2 regions of the Halomonas shantousis genome follow, and region 2 is predicted to be linked to the other one. Evidence: predicted binding sites of a transcription regulator. Region 2 holds the regulator's gene; the other holds the start of a gene.
The links. The regulator sigma-54, encoded in region 2, starts transcription at its own class of promoters, with help from an activator protein. The targets are predictions, from matches to a motif close to TGGCACNNNNNTTGCTNT.
Positions count from the first base shown of each region.

Region 1: a site for sigma-54 is predicted at 1,984-2,001, ahead of ytfE (iron-sulfur cluster repair protein YtfE). Genes of this name have one in related genera too.

Region 1 covers NZ_BAAIER010000001.1:60,988-68,376, forward strand. The annotation lists gene norR (nitric oxide reductase transcriptional regulator NorR) at 257-1,777, shown strand; gene ytfE (iron-sulfur cluster repair protein YtfE) at 2,039-2,695, shown strand; gene ACYQ12_RS00245 (methyl-accepting chemotaxis protein) at 2,804-3,997, shown strand; gene ACYQ12_RS00250 (hypothetical protein) at 4,010-4,270, shown strand; gene ACYQ12_RS00255 (hypothetical protein) at 4,267-4,470, shown strand; gene ACYQ12_RS00260 (NnrS family protein) at 4,506-5,684, shown strand; gene ACYQ12_RS00265 (PAS domain-containing protein) at 5,731-6,099, opposite strand; gene fdxA (ferredoxin FdxA) at 6,340-6,666, shown strand; gene ACYQ12_RS00275 (hypothetical protein) at 6,932-7,159, opposite strand; gene ACYQ12_RS00280 (hypothetical protein) at 7,156-7,389, opposite strand, start outside.
Region 2 covers NZ_BAAIER010000002.1:2,540,738-2,548,126, reverse strand. The annotation lists gene pmbA (metalloprotease PmbA) at 1-329, shown strand, start outside; gene mgtE (magnesium transporter) at 412-1,767, opposite strand; gene ACYQ12_RS12280 (HPr family phosphocarrier protein) at 1,916-2,185, opposite strand; gene rapZ (RNase adapter RapZ) at 2,172-3,068, opposite strand; gene ptsN (PTS IIA-like nitrogen regulatory protein PtsN) at 3,077-3,550, opposite strand; gene hpf (ribosome hibernation-promoting factor, HPF/YfiA family) at 3,560-3,868, opposite strand; gene ACYQ12_RS12260 (RNA polymerase factor sigma-54) at 3,952-5,385, opposite strand; gene lptB (LPS export ABC transporter ATP-binding protein) at 5,540-6,265, opposite strand; gene lptA (lipopolysaccharide transport periplasmic protein LptA) at 6,335-6,850, opposite strand; gene lptC (LPS export ABC transporter periplasmic protein LptC) at 6,847-7,389, opposite strand, start outside.

The DNA of each region.
Region 1 (7,389 bases), on a different contig from region 2:
GAAGAGTACGTTGTTCTCCAGATGGATATGCTGCATCTCCTCACGGAATGCGCGCAGGCCGGCATAGAGGGCGCGCCAAGTCGTGTAGGCCCCCTTGGGTGCCTGTATATCCGGCATGCCAACTTTTAAGTGGTTGATTGGCTGTGGTTATTGTTGATTGAGGTCAATTCTACCCGGCTTGGGAGCGGTAATAATGACCTGGTCACGGTAGCTTTTACCCGTTCCGCTTCCGCACTGTCTCGCCAGGGGCCCTGCCATGCTCGAAGACGTCATGCTTGCCGACCTCACCGCCGAACTACCCAGTGCAGTGCGCCTACAACGGCTGGTCAGAACCCTGCGTGAATATTTTCGCTGCGGCGCGGTGGGGCTGCTGCGTCTCGACGATGATGCGCTGTGTCCGGTAGCGGTCGACGGTCTGACGCGCGAGGCGCTGGGGCGACGCTTCGTGATCGCTCAGCATCCGCGCCTGGCAGCGATCCTCGCCCAACGCGAGACGGTGGCCTTTCCGCCCGACTCGACCCTGCCCGACCCCTACGACGGTCTGGTCGATAACCAGATCGGCGAACCCTTGCCGGTGCATGACTGCATGGGCATCAGCCTGCATGTCGAGGGCAACCTGTGGGGAGCGTTGACCCTGGATGCACTTACCCCGGGCACCTTCGATGGGCGTGCCCAGGATGACCTGCAGCGTTTCACCCTGCTGGCCGAGGCCGCCGTGCGCATGACCCGCCTGGAGCAGGACGTGCGTCGCCTGCGCCTGTCGCGAAGCGATGCTGGCCAGGACGTCACTGAACGTCAGGAGGGGGAGATCATTGGGCAGAGTTCGATCCTCCGTCGGCTACTGGACGAGCTCGAGGTGGTGGGGGATTCTGAGCTGCCGGTGCTGTTCACGGGGGAGACCGGTGTGGGCAAGGAGCTGTTCGCACGCCACCTGCACCAGCGTTCACGGCGTCGGCGACGCCCGATGATTCAGGTCAATTGCGCCGCATTGCCGGAATCGCTGGCCGAAAGCGAGTTGTTCGGCCATGTGAAGGGCGCCTTCTCGGGAGCGGGGAATGCCCGCGCCGGGCGCTTCGAAGCGGCAGACGGCGGTACGCTGTTTCTCGACGAGGTCGGCGAATTGCCGCTGGCCATCCAGGCCAAGTTGTTGCGTACCTTGCAAAATGGCGAGATCCAGCGCCTGGGTGAGGACGAACCGCGCCACGTCGATGTGCGGGTGATCGCCGCCACCAACCGTAACCTGCAAGACAGTGTGCGCGCCGGTCACTTTCGTGCCGATCTCTATCATCGACTCTCGGTCTATCCGGTGCCGATTCCGCCACTGCGTGAGCGGGGCAGCGACGTGCTGGTGCTGGCCGGGCATTTCCTCGAGCTCAACCGGGCCCGCCTGGGGGTACGCAGTCTGCGTCTGTCGCCGTCCGCCGAGGATGCGCTGAGTGGTTACGACTGGCCGGGCAACGTGCGTGAACTTGAACACGTCATCAGCCGTGCGGCAATCAAGGCGCTCAGCCAGGGCGCGCGTCGTGAGGATATCATTACCCTGGAACCTGGGCTGCTCGACCTGCCGCTGGTCACGGCCTCGGCCCCGAGTGTGACGGTAGCACCGTCCCCTGACGCCCCGGTGGAAGCGTTGCACGACAGCGTGGCGCGCAGCCAGCGACAAGCCATACACCATGCCCTCGAACGTGCCGACGGAAACTGGTCGGCGGCGGCGCGTCTGCTCGAGGTCGACTCCAGCAATCTGCACAAGCTGGCGCGCCGGTTAGGTATCAAGTAGCGGGCGAGCAGGGCGCGATGGGTATCGTTAACTACCGGCCCGCCGGGCCACCGGCACCCGTTCGAAATGCGCCGCGCGCCGCGATGCCCGCAGAGTCTGGCTGAGTATGGTGATATCTACCCTTTCAAGGTTCTATATACCCTGAGCGTGCAGGGTATTTTTCACCGTAAAGCTGCGCAAACCCCTCAAGACGGGCGCTCGAGAACTGGCACGCCACTTGCTAAATGAAAGTATCTCTCACCTCAGCGGGGATTTACTGTCATGAACCTGATCGAACAGACCGTCGGCCGCACCGCCCTGACCCTACCCGGCGCCACGCGAGTATTCCGCGACCACAACATAGACTTCTGCTGTGGCGGGCGCATCAGTCTGCGCGAGGCTGCCGAGCACGCCAATCTGGCCCCCGAGACGCTTGTGGCGGAGCTCGAGGCGCTGCCCCAGGGCATGAGCGACGCGCACGACTGGGCATCGGCCAGCAACGCCGAGCTGATCGACCATATCCTGACTCGCTACCATGACGTCCACCGCCAGCAGTTACCCGAGCTGGTGCGCATGGCGCAGCGCGTCGAGCAGGTCCACGGCGAGCGCAACACCTGTCCGACCGGCCTGGCCAGGCTGCTCATCACCCTCTACCAGGCGCTTGAGAGCCATATGCAGAAAGAGGAGCAGATTCTCTTCCCCATGCTGCGTCAAGGTGTGGGCGCCCAGGCCCAGGGGCCTATCGCCATCATGCGTCACGAGCATGACGATCATGGCGAGAGCCTGGGGCAGTTGATGGCGCTGACCGACGACATCACCCCGCCCAAGGGCGCCTGCACGACCTGGCGCGCCCTGTATGCCGGGTTACGCGAGTTCCGCGAAGACCTGATGCAGCACATCCACCTGGAGAATAACGTGCTCTTCGAACGTGTGGGCTGAGACCACGACCACAAGAACCGGCAGGCCACACCTGGCCTGCCGCAGGACGCCGTCCATCCCCCGGTACGGTCGGCGTCAAGCCCCTCCCTCTGAATGACTGGAGCTCTCATGCGCTTCTGGAAACGCAAGGCCATTGCCTCACACTCCAATCCGCCCCAGGAGGTCGCCGCCACCCTCGCCGAACGCGACCGACTGCAGGCGCGAATCGCTCAGCTCGAGGACGAGCAGCGCGTCCATCGACACCTGTTCACCAATCTCACCGGCTTCGGCGACTCCGTGGTCGCCCTGCGCGAATCCTTCACCGAACTCTCCGAATTGCTGGTGAGCAATCGCAACGTCACTGACTTCACTGCAAGCGAGTCCCTGCGCAGCCAGGACGCCCTCAACACCATGGTAGCGGAGCTTCGCGCCCTCAATCAGCGCATCGGGCTGGCCGCCGAACAGGTCACTTCGCTGCGCGACGATGCCGGTCGTATCGGCAGCTTCGTGGGGGTCATCGAGGAGATTTCGCTGCAGACCACGCTACTCGCCTTCAATGCCAGCATCGAGGCGGCACGGGCCGGTGACGCTGGTCGCGGCTTCGCCGTCGTGGCTACCGAGGTACGCGAGCTGGCTTCGCGCACCACGACTGCCACCAACGAGATCGGCGGGCTCAATGGCAGCATTCTCAGCCAGGCCGACCAGGTGGACGGGACAATGGAGGACAATGCGTGCAAGGCCGAGCGGCTGAGTAGCGAGGCGAGCCAAGTGATGACGCGCACCGAACAGCTGCTGACCCTGACCGGCGAGAGCAGCCAGGCGCTTTCCTTCTCCGCCATGCTAAGCGAGGTGGAACTCGCCAATCTGGAGGAGCTGGAGATCAAGCTCGAGGTCTACCGTATCTTCATGGGGTTGTCGAAAACCCGGGCCGAGGAACTCCCCGATGAGACCCAGTGTGCCCTGGGCCGCTGGTACTATGCCGGGACCGGTAGCCAACAATTCTATAGCGATAAGGATTTTCAGGCGCTGGAGGGACCGCATATCGAGGTACACCGCCAGGCCATCGAGGCGGTGCGTTGCTACGAAGAAGGCCACATCGACGAGGCCATGAGTGCCTTGGCGAAGATGGAATCCGCCAATCTGAATGTGATGAAGCGCCTGCGCTACATCATGCGCAAGTATCGGCCGAATACACACCAGGCCAGCCTGGGCGCGTTCGATCAGTCGACGGGTAGCCTCACCCACGCCCCGCTTCCTGCAACGACGACTCGGGTAACCGGTAATTCGAACGCAGGAATCGGCGAAGTTGCCGCGCAATACTGACAGGAGGCGCTCATGTTCATCTCCGCTCTCGAACGGCTGCAAGAAGACCACCGCGGATACGACGGTCTGTTGTGTCTCCTCGACCGTCAACTTCCCGGGGCCCGACGTGGCGACATGCCCAGCATCGTCCTGCTGCGCGATATCCTTGGCTACATGACCCGGCACGCCGAGCGTACGCACCATGCCTTCGAACAACGTCCGTATGAGTGCCCCGGTTGGGAGCCGGCCATGGGATCACTGTCCTCGGTTTACCAAGCAGGAGTCACCGCATGAAAAGCCGCGAAACTGTCCCGTCAGTCCCCGTCGCCGAATCACTCCCTATCGTCGAGTCACTGCGCTGGCCGGATGAGGATGAACGCCTCACGATCGGGTCGGTGGAAGGAGCCGGGGAGTTCTCCTGTGCCTGCCATTTCTCGGATATGGGCATGCAGGCATCCCTGGCCAGGGAACTCTACTCGTTGGTTTTGAAGTAGTGCGTTGGTTTTGAAATAGTGCGGCCGCTCGCTCCATGACAAGGCATCGTGACGTAGCCAGGCGCAACAGGCTGCCTGCCCATGTGCTGTTCTTTCCTGCCGCAAGCCTGTATGCGGCTCTGCTGGTCCCGCTCTCGCTCTGGGCAATGTTCCATCGTCCTGATCTGCTGCCCAGTCTGAACAGTGGTCTGGGGCATGCCCGGGAGTTGCTTTTCGGGTTTGCCCTGGCCGTAGTGGCGGGATACCTGCTGGGGCCCATGCCTCCATACCGTCTGGCTGCGCTCTTTCTCCTGTGGCTGGGAGCCAGGGTGAGCTACCTGCTGATACCTTCTAGCCTGTTGCCCTCCCTGCTGGGCGCGGCTTTCGCCGTGATGCTGGGCGCTCTTCTGCTGCCTCGTTTTCGCACCGCCAGAAAATGGCGCAACCGTCTGCTGGCTCCGTTGTTGCTGCTGATCTGCTTGCTGGCGGTGATGGCATTCGGGCTGGCGTACACAAAAACGCTGACAGGCCTGCGCTATGCCGTCGTGCACCAGGCCGTACTGCTGCTGGCACTGCTCATGCTGTTCATGGGCGGGCGTGTGGTTGCACCGGCAATGGCCGGATACCGGTTACGCCGGGGCGAGGCTGTCGGGGCCCGGGTTCAGCCACGTATCGAGGGGCTGATCATGACCGGCATGCTGTTCAGCGTGCTGCTGTCGGTCTGGCCGTCCGGACGGCCATGGGCGGGCTGGGCCCTGGCCGGAACCGGTCTGCTGGCACTGGTGCGCCTGCTTCGCTGGCAGCTGTGGCGCTGCGCCCGTCGGCCGGATCTGCTCTGTCTGGGGATCGGCTATGGCTGGCTGGCGGCGGGCCTGCTGAGTAATGGGACTGCTCAAGGAGTGGGGCAGGCGACGCCGGCATTGCTGCATATCATCACCCTAGGCGCATTGGGCACCCTGACGGGTGTCGTCATGCTGCGTACCGCCATCCTGCAAGCCGCGCCCCGGACCGAAGCCGATCTTGGCCGGGAGCGGATCATCGTTGCCTTCACGCTGCTGATCGGCATGGCAACCCTGCTGCGTCTCGCAGCGCCGCTGGTCCCGGGGCTGTATCTGCCGCTGCTGTGGGCGGCGGCGCTGGCCTGGAGCCTGGCCTGGCTTCTGGCCGTGTGGAGACTGTGGCTGGCGGTCGGCATGACACTGCAACGCCGCTCCATGCGCCGGGCCGAAGCGTAACCGGAACTGGACCTGTCGGTGGCAACGAGCGATGCCTGGCTGGGTCTCATGCCGTTGGCCGACAGAAGGCGACGGCACCGACAAGGCTCCCCGCCGTATCCCTGATGAGGGAGAAGCACACCTCTGCATAACATGGCTGCCCCGCTGCGGTTAGGGCGCGGGTGCGTACGAATTGCCCGCCCAGCCGGGTGCTGCCCGTGGACAGGGCCTGCTCGAATCCGCGCCAATGAGCAGCGCGCAACTTTTCGGGAATGATCAGATCGAGGCTCTGTCCATGCGCATGTTCTGCGGTAAAGCCGAAAAGGTCGGTCGCAGCGCTATTCCAGTAGCGAATCAGGCCCTGGCGGTCGGCATAGATAGTGGCAAGCGGGTTCTCTTCCAGAATAGCTTCGAGAATGTGCTGTTGTAGAGCCATCTGACACCTTTGGTAAGAGGAGGAGCGGTCGTCGGGATACCGTGAGTAAAGGCATGGTCCGCATCTCGGTTGACATCGAGCGAATTGATGATCAGAAGCTGATCTCGACCAGTCACTGCAGAAACCCGGGGCTGACATTTCAGCAAGGGCTCTAACGGGTTTGTGATACAGGAATCTCCTGGAAAACTGCCGCAGATCTCTATAAGATATATATGTAATGCATCTTATAGGAGAGATGCCATGACCTTTGTCGTGACCGAAAACTGTATCAAGTGTAAATATACGGATTGCGTAGAGGTATGTCCTGTCGACTGCTTCTATGAAGGCGAAAATTTTCTTGTCATTCATCCTGATGAATGCATCGATTGTGCTCTTTGCGAACCTGAATGTCCTGCCGAGGCTATCTTCCCCGAAGATGAACTGCCCGATTCGCAGCGCCATTTCCTTGAACTCAACGCCGAGCTGGCGGAAAAATGGCCGTCAATTACTGAAGCGAAAGCGCCTCTCGATGAAGCGGAAAAATGGGATGGTGTCGCCGGTAAGCTGGATTACCTGAACAAGGAGTAGATTGGCCTAAACGCTCTGTCTGAAAATTGTCTGCGCTCGTCCATACGGCATTAAAAATTGGCTCGGGCGCGAGTCCGATCAAACGACTCATTTACATCTCGTGAACTGGTACGCCAGCCCGGTCCATTTTTTCGCCAATTTTTGCCTTGTCTGGCCATCTCTCGTCGATTTTTCAGACAGAGCTTAGATCCCTGTCGCGCCGGCTCGGAGCGAAGGACCGAGCCGGACTCGTTGGCTTTCGAGATCGCGGGCCTATCCTCATGGGTCAGAAAATGAGGAGCATGATCGTGACGAGCACGCACACGATCGCGACGACGGCCCAGATCGTTGGCCAGGCCTTACCTTCGTCCTTCTGAACGGATACCGTCTTCATCGGGTCGGTACCACGTTGATCCGGTCCATACAGCTCATCGTGCCGCTTCTTGAGCGCGGGATTCAGCGGCACGTCATTCGTCGTCTCATCGGAAGATTTGTCGGGCGGTGTGGTGTTCATCGGTCACCTCTTGTTTCTCGCGCTAGGGAGGGCTGCTCGCGCAGCCTCCGATCGGTCAGCTGCCAGCGCACCATGAGGGCCAGGCAGGTGGCTCCCGGGTCGGAGCTGTTGCTGATTCTGCTCGTCAGCTGGGCCCAGGCATGCGGGTCGGCGAAGCGGCTGAAGTCGGCAATGGCGGCACGCGCCAGGCCCGCCAGCGACGTGCCGGCGCGCCTGGCAGCCAGTCCGGC
Region 2 (7,389 bases):
CGGGAAATGCCGGCGGGGCGCGCAACGTGCGTCTGGAGGCCCCGTTGGCGTCGCATGACGAACTGCTTGCCCGTATGGGGCGTGGTGTGCTGGTCACCGAGCTGATGGGGCAGGGCGTCAATACCGTCAGTGGCGACTACTCGCGCGGTGCGGCAGGATTCTGGGTCGAGAACGGCAGGATTCAGCACCCGGTGGAAGAGTTCACCATCGCTGGCAATCTGCGCGACATGTTCGCCAACCTGGCGGGCGTGGGCAACGATGTCGACACCCGCGGCAGCATACATACCGGAAGCTGGCTGATCGGGGAGATGACCGTCGCCGGAGAATGATGGGAGATCGCTTGGCAAACCATGCAACGCCCCGCTTCAGCGGGGCGTTGCATGAGAGGTTTCGTGAGTCGGGCCCGGCAAATCAGAGATAGAACAGCGTGGCCAGGCCAAGAAACGCCATGAAGCCGATGACATCGGTGATGGTGGTCAGGATGACGCTGCCCGAGAGGGCCGGGTCGATCTTGGCTTTCTTGAGCATGACGGGCAGCAGAGTGCCGGCCAGCGCTGCGGTGAGCAGATTGATGATCACCGCCGTGCCGATGATCCAGCCCAGCGTCAGATCCTTAAACCAGACGATCGCGATGCCGGCCACGACCAGGGCCCAGAGAGCGCCGTTGAGCATCCCCGTGATGAGCTCGCGATTGAGCAGCCAGCGGATGTTGCTGCCCGAAACGTGCCCCAGGGCGATCCCCCTGATCAGCACGGTCAGGGCCTGGGAGCCGGCGATTCCTCCCATGCTGGCGACGATCGGCATGAGAACGGCCAGTGCCGTCACCTGCTGGATGGTCGTCTCGAACAGGCCGATGACGGCCGAGGCCATGAAGGCGGTGATCAGGTTGATGCCCAGCCATACGGCGCGCCGCCGACTGGTGCGCAGCGCGGGAGCGAAGGTGTCTTCCTCCTCGTCGAGGCCGGCCATGCTCATCACGCGATGCTCGGCGTTGCCACGAATGACGTCGACGACGTCATCGATGGTGATGCGTCCGAGCAGCCTGCCATCGGTGCTGATCACTGGCGCGGAGATGAGATCGAACTTCTCGAACAGCGTGGCCACCTCGGTTTCCGCCGCCGTCGCCTGGATGGCCACCGCATCGGTCTCCATGACTTCACGTACCGACATCGAGGGATCCGATACCAGCAGAAGGTTGATCGGCAGAGTACCGATCAGCTCGTCCCGACGGGTCACGACCAATAGGGTGTCGGTCGAGTCGGGAAGACGCTCATGGCGGCGCAGGTAACGCAGCACCACATCGAGGGTGATATCGGGGCGGATGGTGATGGTATCCGTGTTCATCAGGCCGCCCGCGGTGTCCTCGGGATAGGACAGCACCGTCTCGATACGCTGGCGTTCCTGAGTCTCCATCGACTGGAGAACCTCGAGAATCACGGTATTGGGGAGACGCTGTAACAGGTCGGCCAGATCATCGACATCGAGCCCTTCGGTTGCGGAAAGCAGTTGTTCCGCGTCCATTCGGTTAAGAAACTCGGTCTGGATGTCCTCGTTGAGATACTGCAGCACTTCGCCCTGCAGGTCGGGGTCGATCAGCTCCCAGAGCAGGTTGCGTTCGCGCGGAGGCGTCGACTCCAGCAGATGTGCCACATCCACGGGTGCCAGCCCCCGATTGAGCATGCGCCGAGCCTGATCCAGTGCACCGCTCTCCAGTGCCTCATTGAGCCTGGCCAGTCGGGGCTGAAGCTTATCGGGGTTCGTGCTCATGCAGAGACACCTTCTGTCGACTCTCGCTGGGATGGGGTGCGCTTGCAGTACGCTTTCGCTGCGCCGATTCTATCATCGTCGGCGAGACAGGCGAGGGGAAAAGAAACGATGTTCGGCCAGGCCGACGCTGCCGATGTCAGTCGGGGAATCAGGCGTCTTCTTCGAAGCGGGATGCGAACAGTGCTTCCAGTGCGTCAATGGCGGCGTCGGCGTCTTCGCCTTCGGCATGAATCTCGAGGATCGTGCCGCAAGGTGCGGCCAGCATCAGCAACGACATGATATTGGCCGCATCGGCGACTCGCGTACCGTGCGTCACGCTCACGCGTGCCTGGTAGGGCTGGCAGCACTGCACCAGCTTGGTTGCCGCGCGAGCGTGCAGCCCGCGCTGGTTGATCAATGTCAGCTCACGACGGGGCACTGGAGGAATCCTGTGGCGTGCTCTGAATGCCCAGTTCACGATGGCGTAGCCGAACGCCAGACAGGTGGCCGGCAAAGTGCCGGGCCAGTCGCTCGACCAGATAGACGGAGCGATGCTGTCCCCCGGTGCAGCCTACGGCCACGGTAAGGTAGCTGCGATTGCTGTCCAGATAGGCCGGCAGCCAGCGTTCCAGCCAGTCTCGAATGTCATCGCCCATGGCGGCGACGTCGGGGTACCCTTCGAGAAAGCGGATGATTTCCTCATCACGCCCGTTGAAAGGCCTCAGTCGTGGGTCCCAGTAGGGGTTGGGCAGGCAGCGGACATCGAACACCATGTCGGCATCGAGGGGCACACCTTTCTTGTAGCCGAACGATTCGAAGGTCAGCGTCAGCGAGCGTCCGGTGTGACGTGCCACCTGCTCGGCGATACGGCCCCGCAGGTCGTGCACGGAAAGGTTGGAAGTATCGATGATGAGATCCGCCAGATGACGGATCGGCGTCAGGTAGTGCTGCTCATGCTCGATGGCTTCGGCCAGGCTCATCTCGCTATCCCGGGTCAACGGATGGCGCCGTCGGGTAGCCGAGTAGCGTTCCAGCAGGATCTTGGAATCGGAGGTCAGATAGACGACCTGGCTATGGATGCCGCGTTCGCGGATACCTTCGAGCAAGCCGGGAAAACGCTCCAGCGACTCGGGCAAGTTGCGTGCATCGATACTTACGGCAATGTTGCTGCGTGCCGGTGGCGCGGATTGCAGCTCGCCGATCAACGCCACCAGCAGATTGGCGGGCAGGTTGTCGATCGCATAGTAGCCGAGATCCTCGAGAGCCTGCAGGGCGACGGATTTTCCTGAGCCGGAGCGGCCACTGATAATGACGAGCTGCATGGGATTTCCTAACGGCCGGTATCGGAGTGACGTATCGCATCGATGAGGATGTCGTGGAGCTCACGTTGACTTCCCGCCTGGCGCAGCTTCGTGCGGGTCGTGGCGTCGTTCATGACCCCGGCGACCTGGGCGAGCAGCGCAAGATGCGTATCGTCGGCTTCCTCCGGCACCAGCAGGACGAAGATCAAGTCCACGGGCTCGCCATCGATGGCATCGAAATCGATGGGAGTCTGCAGGCGAAGGAAGCCGGCAATCGGTGTCTTGCAGTGCGGGTTGCGTGCATGAGGGATGGCGACGCCGTTGCCGATTCCGGTACTGCCCAGTCGCTCGCGACCGATCAATCGGCTGAAGACCTCCTGACTGTCGAGACTGGGGGTATTCTGGGCGATGAAGGTGCTGAAGAATTCCAGCACCCGCTTTTTACTCCCCCCGGTGACACCGAACAGCGTGCGCTCGGGGGGTAGGATATTTTCCAATCTCATGATAGGGAGTTAGCGGGCACTGGTGCCTTGGGCACGTGCCTGAGCTTTTTCCTTGTGTTTGACCAGTTGGCGATCGAGCTTGTCGGCCAGCGCATCGATGGCCGCGTACATGTCATTATCCTGAGCTTCGGCATGCAGGTCTGCGCCGGCGACATGAAGCGTGCAGGCGGCTTGTTGTCGTTCCTTCTCGATGGAGAGCGTTACCTGGGCGAGGGTGATGCCGTCATAGTGACGCGCCAGGCGCGCGAGTTTTTCATTCATATAGTCACGCAGGGCGTCACTGACTTCAACATGATGGCCGGTGATGTTGACTTGCATGGCACGCTCCTTTTCCAACGGGTGCCATTTGATTGTAATCCTTTTTATGCTGCTGCATACCCCTTCGCTTGGGTTGGGCCACGTCAGGCGAGACGCTTGCGTTCGCTGGATGAGGGGATGCCCATCGCCTCGCGATACTTGGCGATCGTGCGGCGTGCCACCTTGATGCCGTCCTTGGCCAGCAGGTCGACGAGCTTGCTGTCGGAAAGCGGCTTGCGTGGCGGCTCATCGCCGATCAATTTCTTCAGGCGGGCGCGAATCGCGGTGCTGGAGTAGGCGTCGCCCTCCCCATCCGAGCCGCCCACATGGCTGGAAAAGAAGTACTTGAGTTCGAAGACGCCGCGAGGGGTGTGGATGAACTTCTGCGTGGTGACCCGCGAGATGGTCGACTCATGCATGTCCACGGCCTGGGCAATGTCGGCCAGTACCAGGGGCTTCATGGCCTCTTCGCCGTGAGTCAGGAAATCGAACTGGCGGGTCATGATCTCGCGACCCACGCGAAGGAGGGTGTCGTTACGACTGGACAGGCTCTTGAGCAGCCAGCGGGCTTCCTGCAGATGCTGCTTCATGAAAATGTTGTCGTCGCTCTTGTCGGCACGGCGGATCAGGGCGGCGTAATCGGGCTGGATGCGAACCCGGGGCAGCGCCTCGGGATTGAGTTCGATGCGCCAGCCATCCCGACCATGGCGAGCCACGAGATCGGGGATCACGTAAGCGCTGCTGCTGTCGTCGAAGGCCTGACCCGGCCGGGGATCGAGCGCGCGGATCATGGCGATGACCGCGTCGAGTTCGGCATCTTCCAGGCGTAGCCGTCGCTTGAGCTGTTTGCGGTCATTGCCGGCCAGCACGTCGAGGAACTGGCGTACTAGGCGCTTGGTCTGGGGCAGCAGCGGCGTGTTCTCGGGCAGGTTGCCAAGCTGCAGCAACAGGCATTCGCGAAGATCCCGTGCGCAGACACCGGTAGGGTCGAACTGCTGTATCCGCATCAGGACCTGTTCGGTATCGTCGAGCTTGAGCGCGTCGAGACCCTGCTCATGCAGCCCTTCGGTCAGCTCGTCCAGCGGCACGCTGAGATAGCCATCGCTGCCTACGGCGTCGATCAGACTCTCGGCGATCGCGCGGTCCCGTGGCGAGAAGTCGGCCATGGCCAGCTGCCAGTTCAGATGGTCCCGCAGGCTCGTACCGGCGGCATTGCGATCGAAATCGGGCCCGTCTTCACCGCTGCCCGCCGGCCCGCTGGCGGCCGGGGCCGCATCCTGGAATGTGTCCGACCATTCACTGTCCAGAGCCAGCTCATCGGGAATGTCGCTGGCCCACTCGTCTTCCGGAGCCTCGCTGACTTCCTGCTCGCCAAAGGCCTCGTCGAGTTCCAGCATGGGGTTAGCCTCGAGCGCCTGCTGGATTTCCTGACGCAGATCCAGAGTAGAGAGCTGGAGAAGCTGAATCGCCTGCTGGAGCTGGGGAGTCATGGTCAGCTGGGTGCCGACACGAAGCTGCAGCGTAGGTTTCATGGCCATGGTGATGTGGGGTCACTTGCCGTTGATAAATAACATACGTTATCTGCGTGGAGCATGACATGCAAGCGGTAAGCAACAATCATGCCACGCAGGATTGTATGGTGGTATGTCATTGACTGGCAAGCGGAAGCTTCCGGTAGTGTTCGGAACGCCGTTAAAGGCGGAATTCGTGGCCCAAATAGACGTCGCGCACCCGCTGGTTGGCCAGGATCGCTTCGGTACGACCCTCGGCGATGATGCGTCCGTCACCGACGATATAGGCGTTATCGCAGATGTCGAGGGTTTCGCGCACGTTGTGATCGGTGATCAGTACGCCGATGTCGCGGTCACGCAGCTGGCGGATGATGCCCTTGATTTCGCCCACCGAGATGGGGTCGACTCCTGCGAAAGGTTCATCGAGCAGTATGAAGGCAGGCTCGGTGGCCAGCGCGCGGGCGATTTCGACCCGACGGCGTTCGCCACCGGAGAGGCTCATGCCGGCATTGTTGCGGATGTGGCCGATGTGAAACTCTTCGAGCAGCTCTTCGAGGCGTGCCTTGCGATCGGTCTTGCCGAGCTCGGAGCGGGTCTCGAGTATCGCCATGATGTTATCGGCCACCGATAGCTTGCGGAATATCGAGGCTTCCTGAGGCAGGTAGCCGATCCCGGCCCGGGCGCGCTTGTGCATGGCGGCGCGTGAGAGATCCTGCTCGTCGATCTGCACGCTGCCCGCATCGGCGCGTACCAGGCCGACGATCATGTAGAACGAGGTGGTCTTGCCGGCCCCGTTGGGGCCGAGCAGCCCTACGATGCTGCCTTGGCGAATCGCCAGACTGATGTCGTGAACGACCCGTCGTCCCTTGTAGCTCTTGGCCAGGTTGGTGGCGCTCAGGGTCTTCATGAAGAGGCATCCTTGTCGTGCGCGTGATTTTGCCGAGCCGCCCAAGGGCGGCTCGGTAGACCGTTGGGGTTACTGCTGCTGTGGTGTCAGGGTCATGCGGACACGTTGGCGCTCGCTGCCCTGAGTCTGGGAGCGGGCCTGCACCTGACGGCGATCGAGAAAATACTCCACGTAGGCGCCGTTGAAGGTGTCACCGCCCTGGTGCAGCTCGGCCTGATCGATGAGTTCCACGCGGCGTTCGCCGGCATGATAGATGATGGTCTTCCCCCAGCCCTTGACGACGGGGTCCTCAGGGGCCGGCTTCTGCTCGAGATAGGCGCGATCGGCGCCTCCGGTGGCGGTCACCCGAGTCACCTGGCCGCTGTCGTTGCGCTGGATCTCGACACGCTCTGCACGCAGTTTCATGCTGCCCTGCTGCATATCGACATTGCCACTGTAGACGGCCGTACCCTGGCGCTCGCTCAATTCCAGGCGATCCGCGGCGATCTCAATGGGCGCACTGGCGTCACCTTCGAGGGCGATAGCCGGCGCGGGAAGGGCCGTCAGCAGCACGAGAGACAGAGCAGCGGTGATAAGTTGCATCATGAGGAATCCTTGGCAAGCGGGGGGTGATGGCCGCGAACATCGCCGGTCAGGCGCATGCGCTCTTCGTTGATCCAGGCGTCGAAGCGCTCGCCGCGCACGCGCTGATCCTGCTGGCGCAGGACGGCTTCGGTATCGCTCCAGGCATGCGCTTCGACGCTATCGTAGTGCAGCACCTGCGTGTCGAGCCGCCAGCCTTCTCCCGGTTGCTGCAGCTGTGCCTCGCCTTCGAGCGTCAGCAGTCGACCGTTGGGGCCAAGCCGCCCCTGAGTGGCGCTGGCGATCCACTCGCGCGATTCGGCATCCAGCAGACGCGCTTCAGGCGTTACGGTGCGAATCACGTCGTCGACCGGGGTATGCACGAGCCTCGGTGTCTCGAGATGCTGATAAGGACGGCCCTGGGTATCGAAGCGGGTCAGGGTGACCCCCTCGAGGAAATAGTCGGGCTCACCTGCTGCGTCGCTGGGCACCGGGCCGGGCTGCATGACGTCACGCTGTTCGAACAGGGCCAGGATGCCACCCAGAACGACCAGTATCACGAC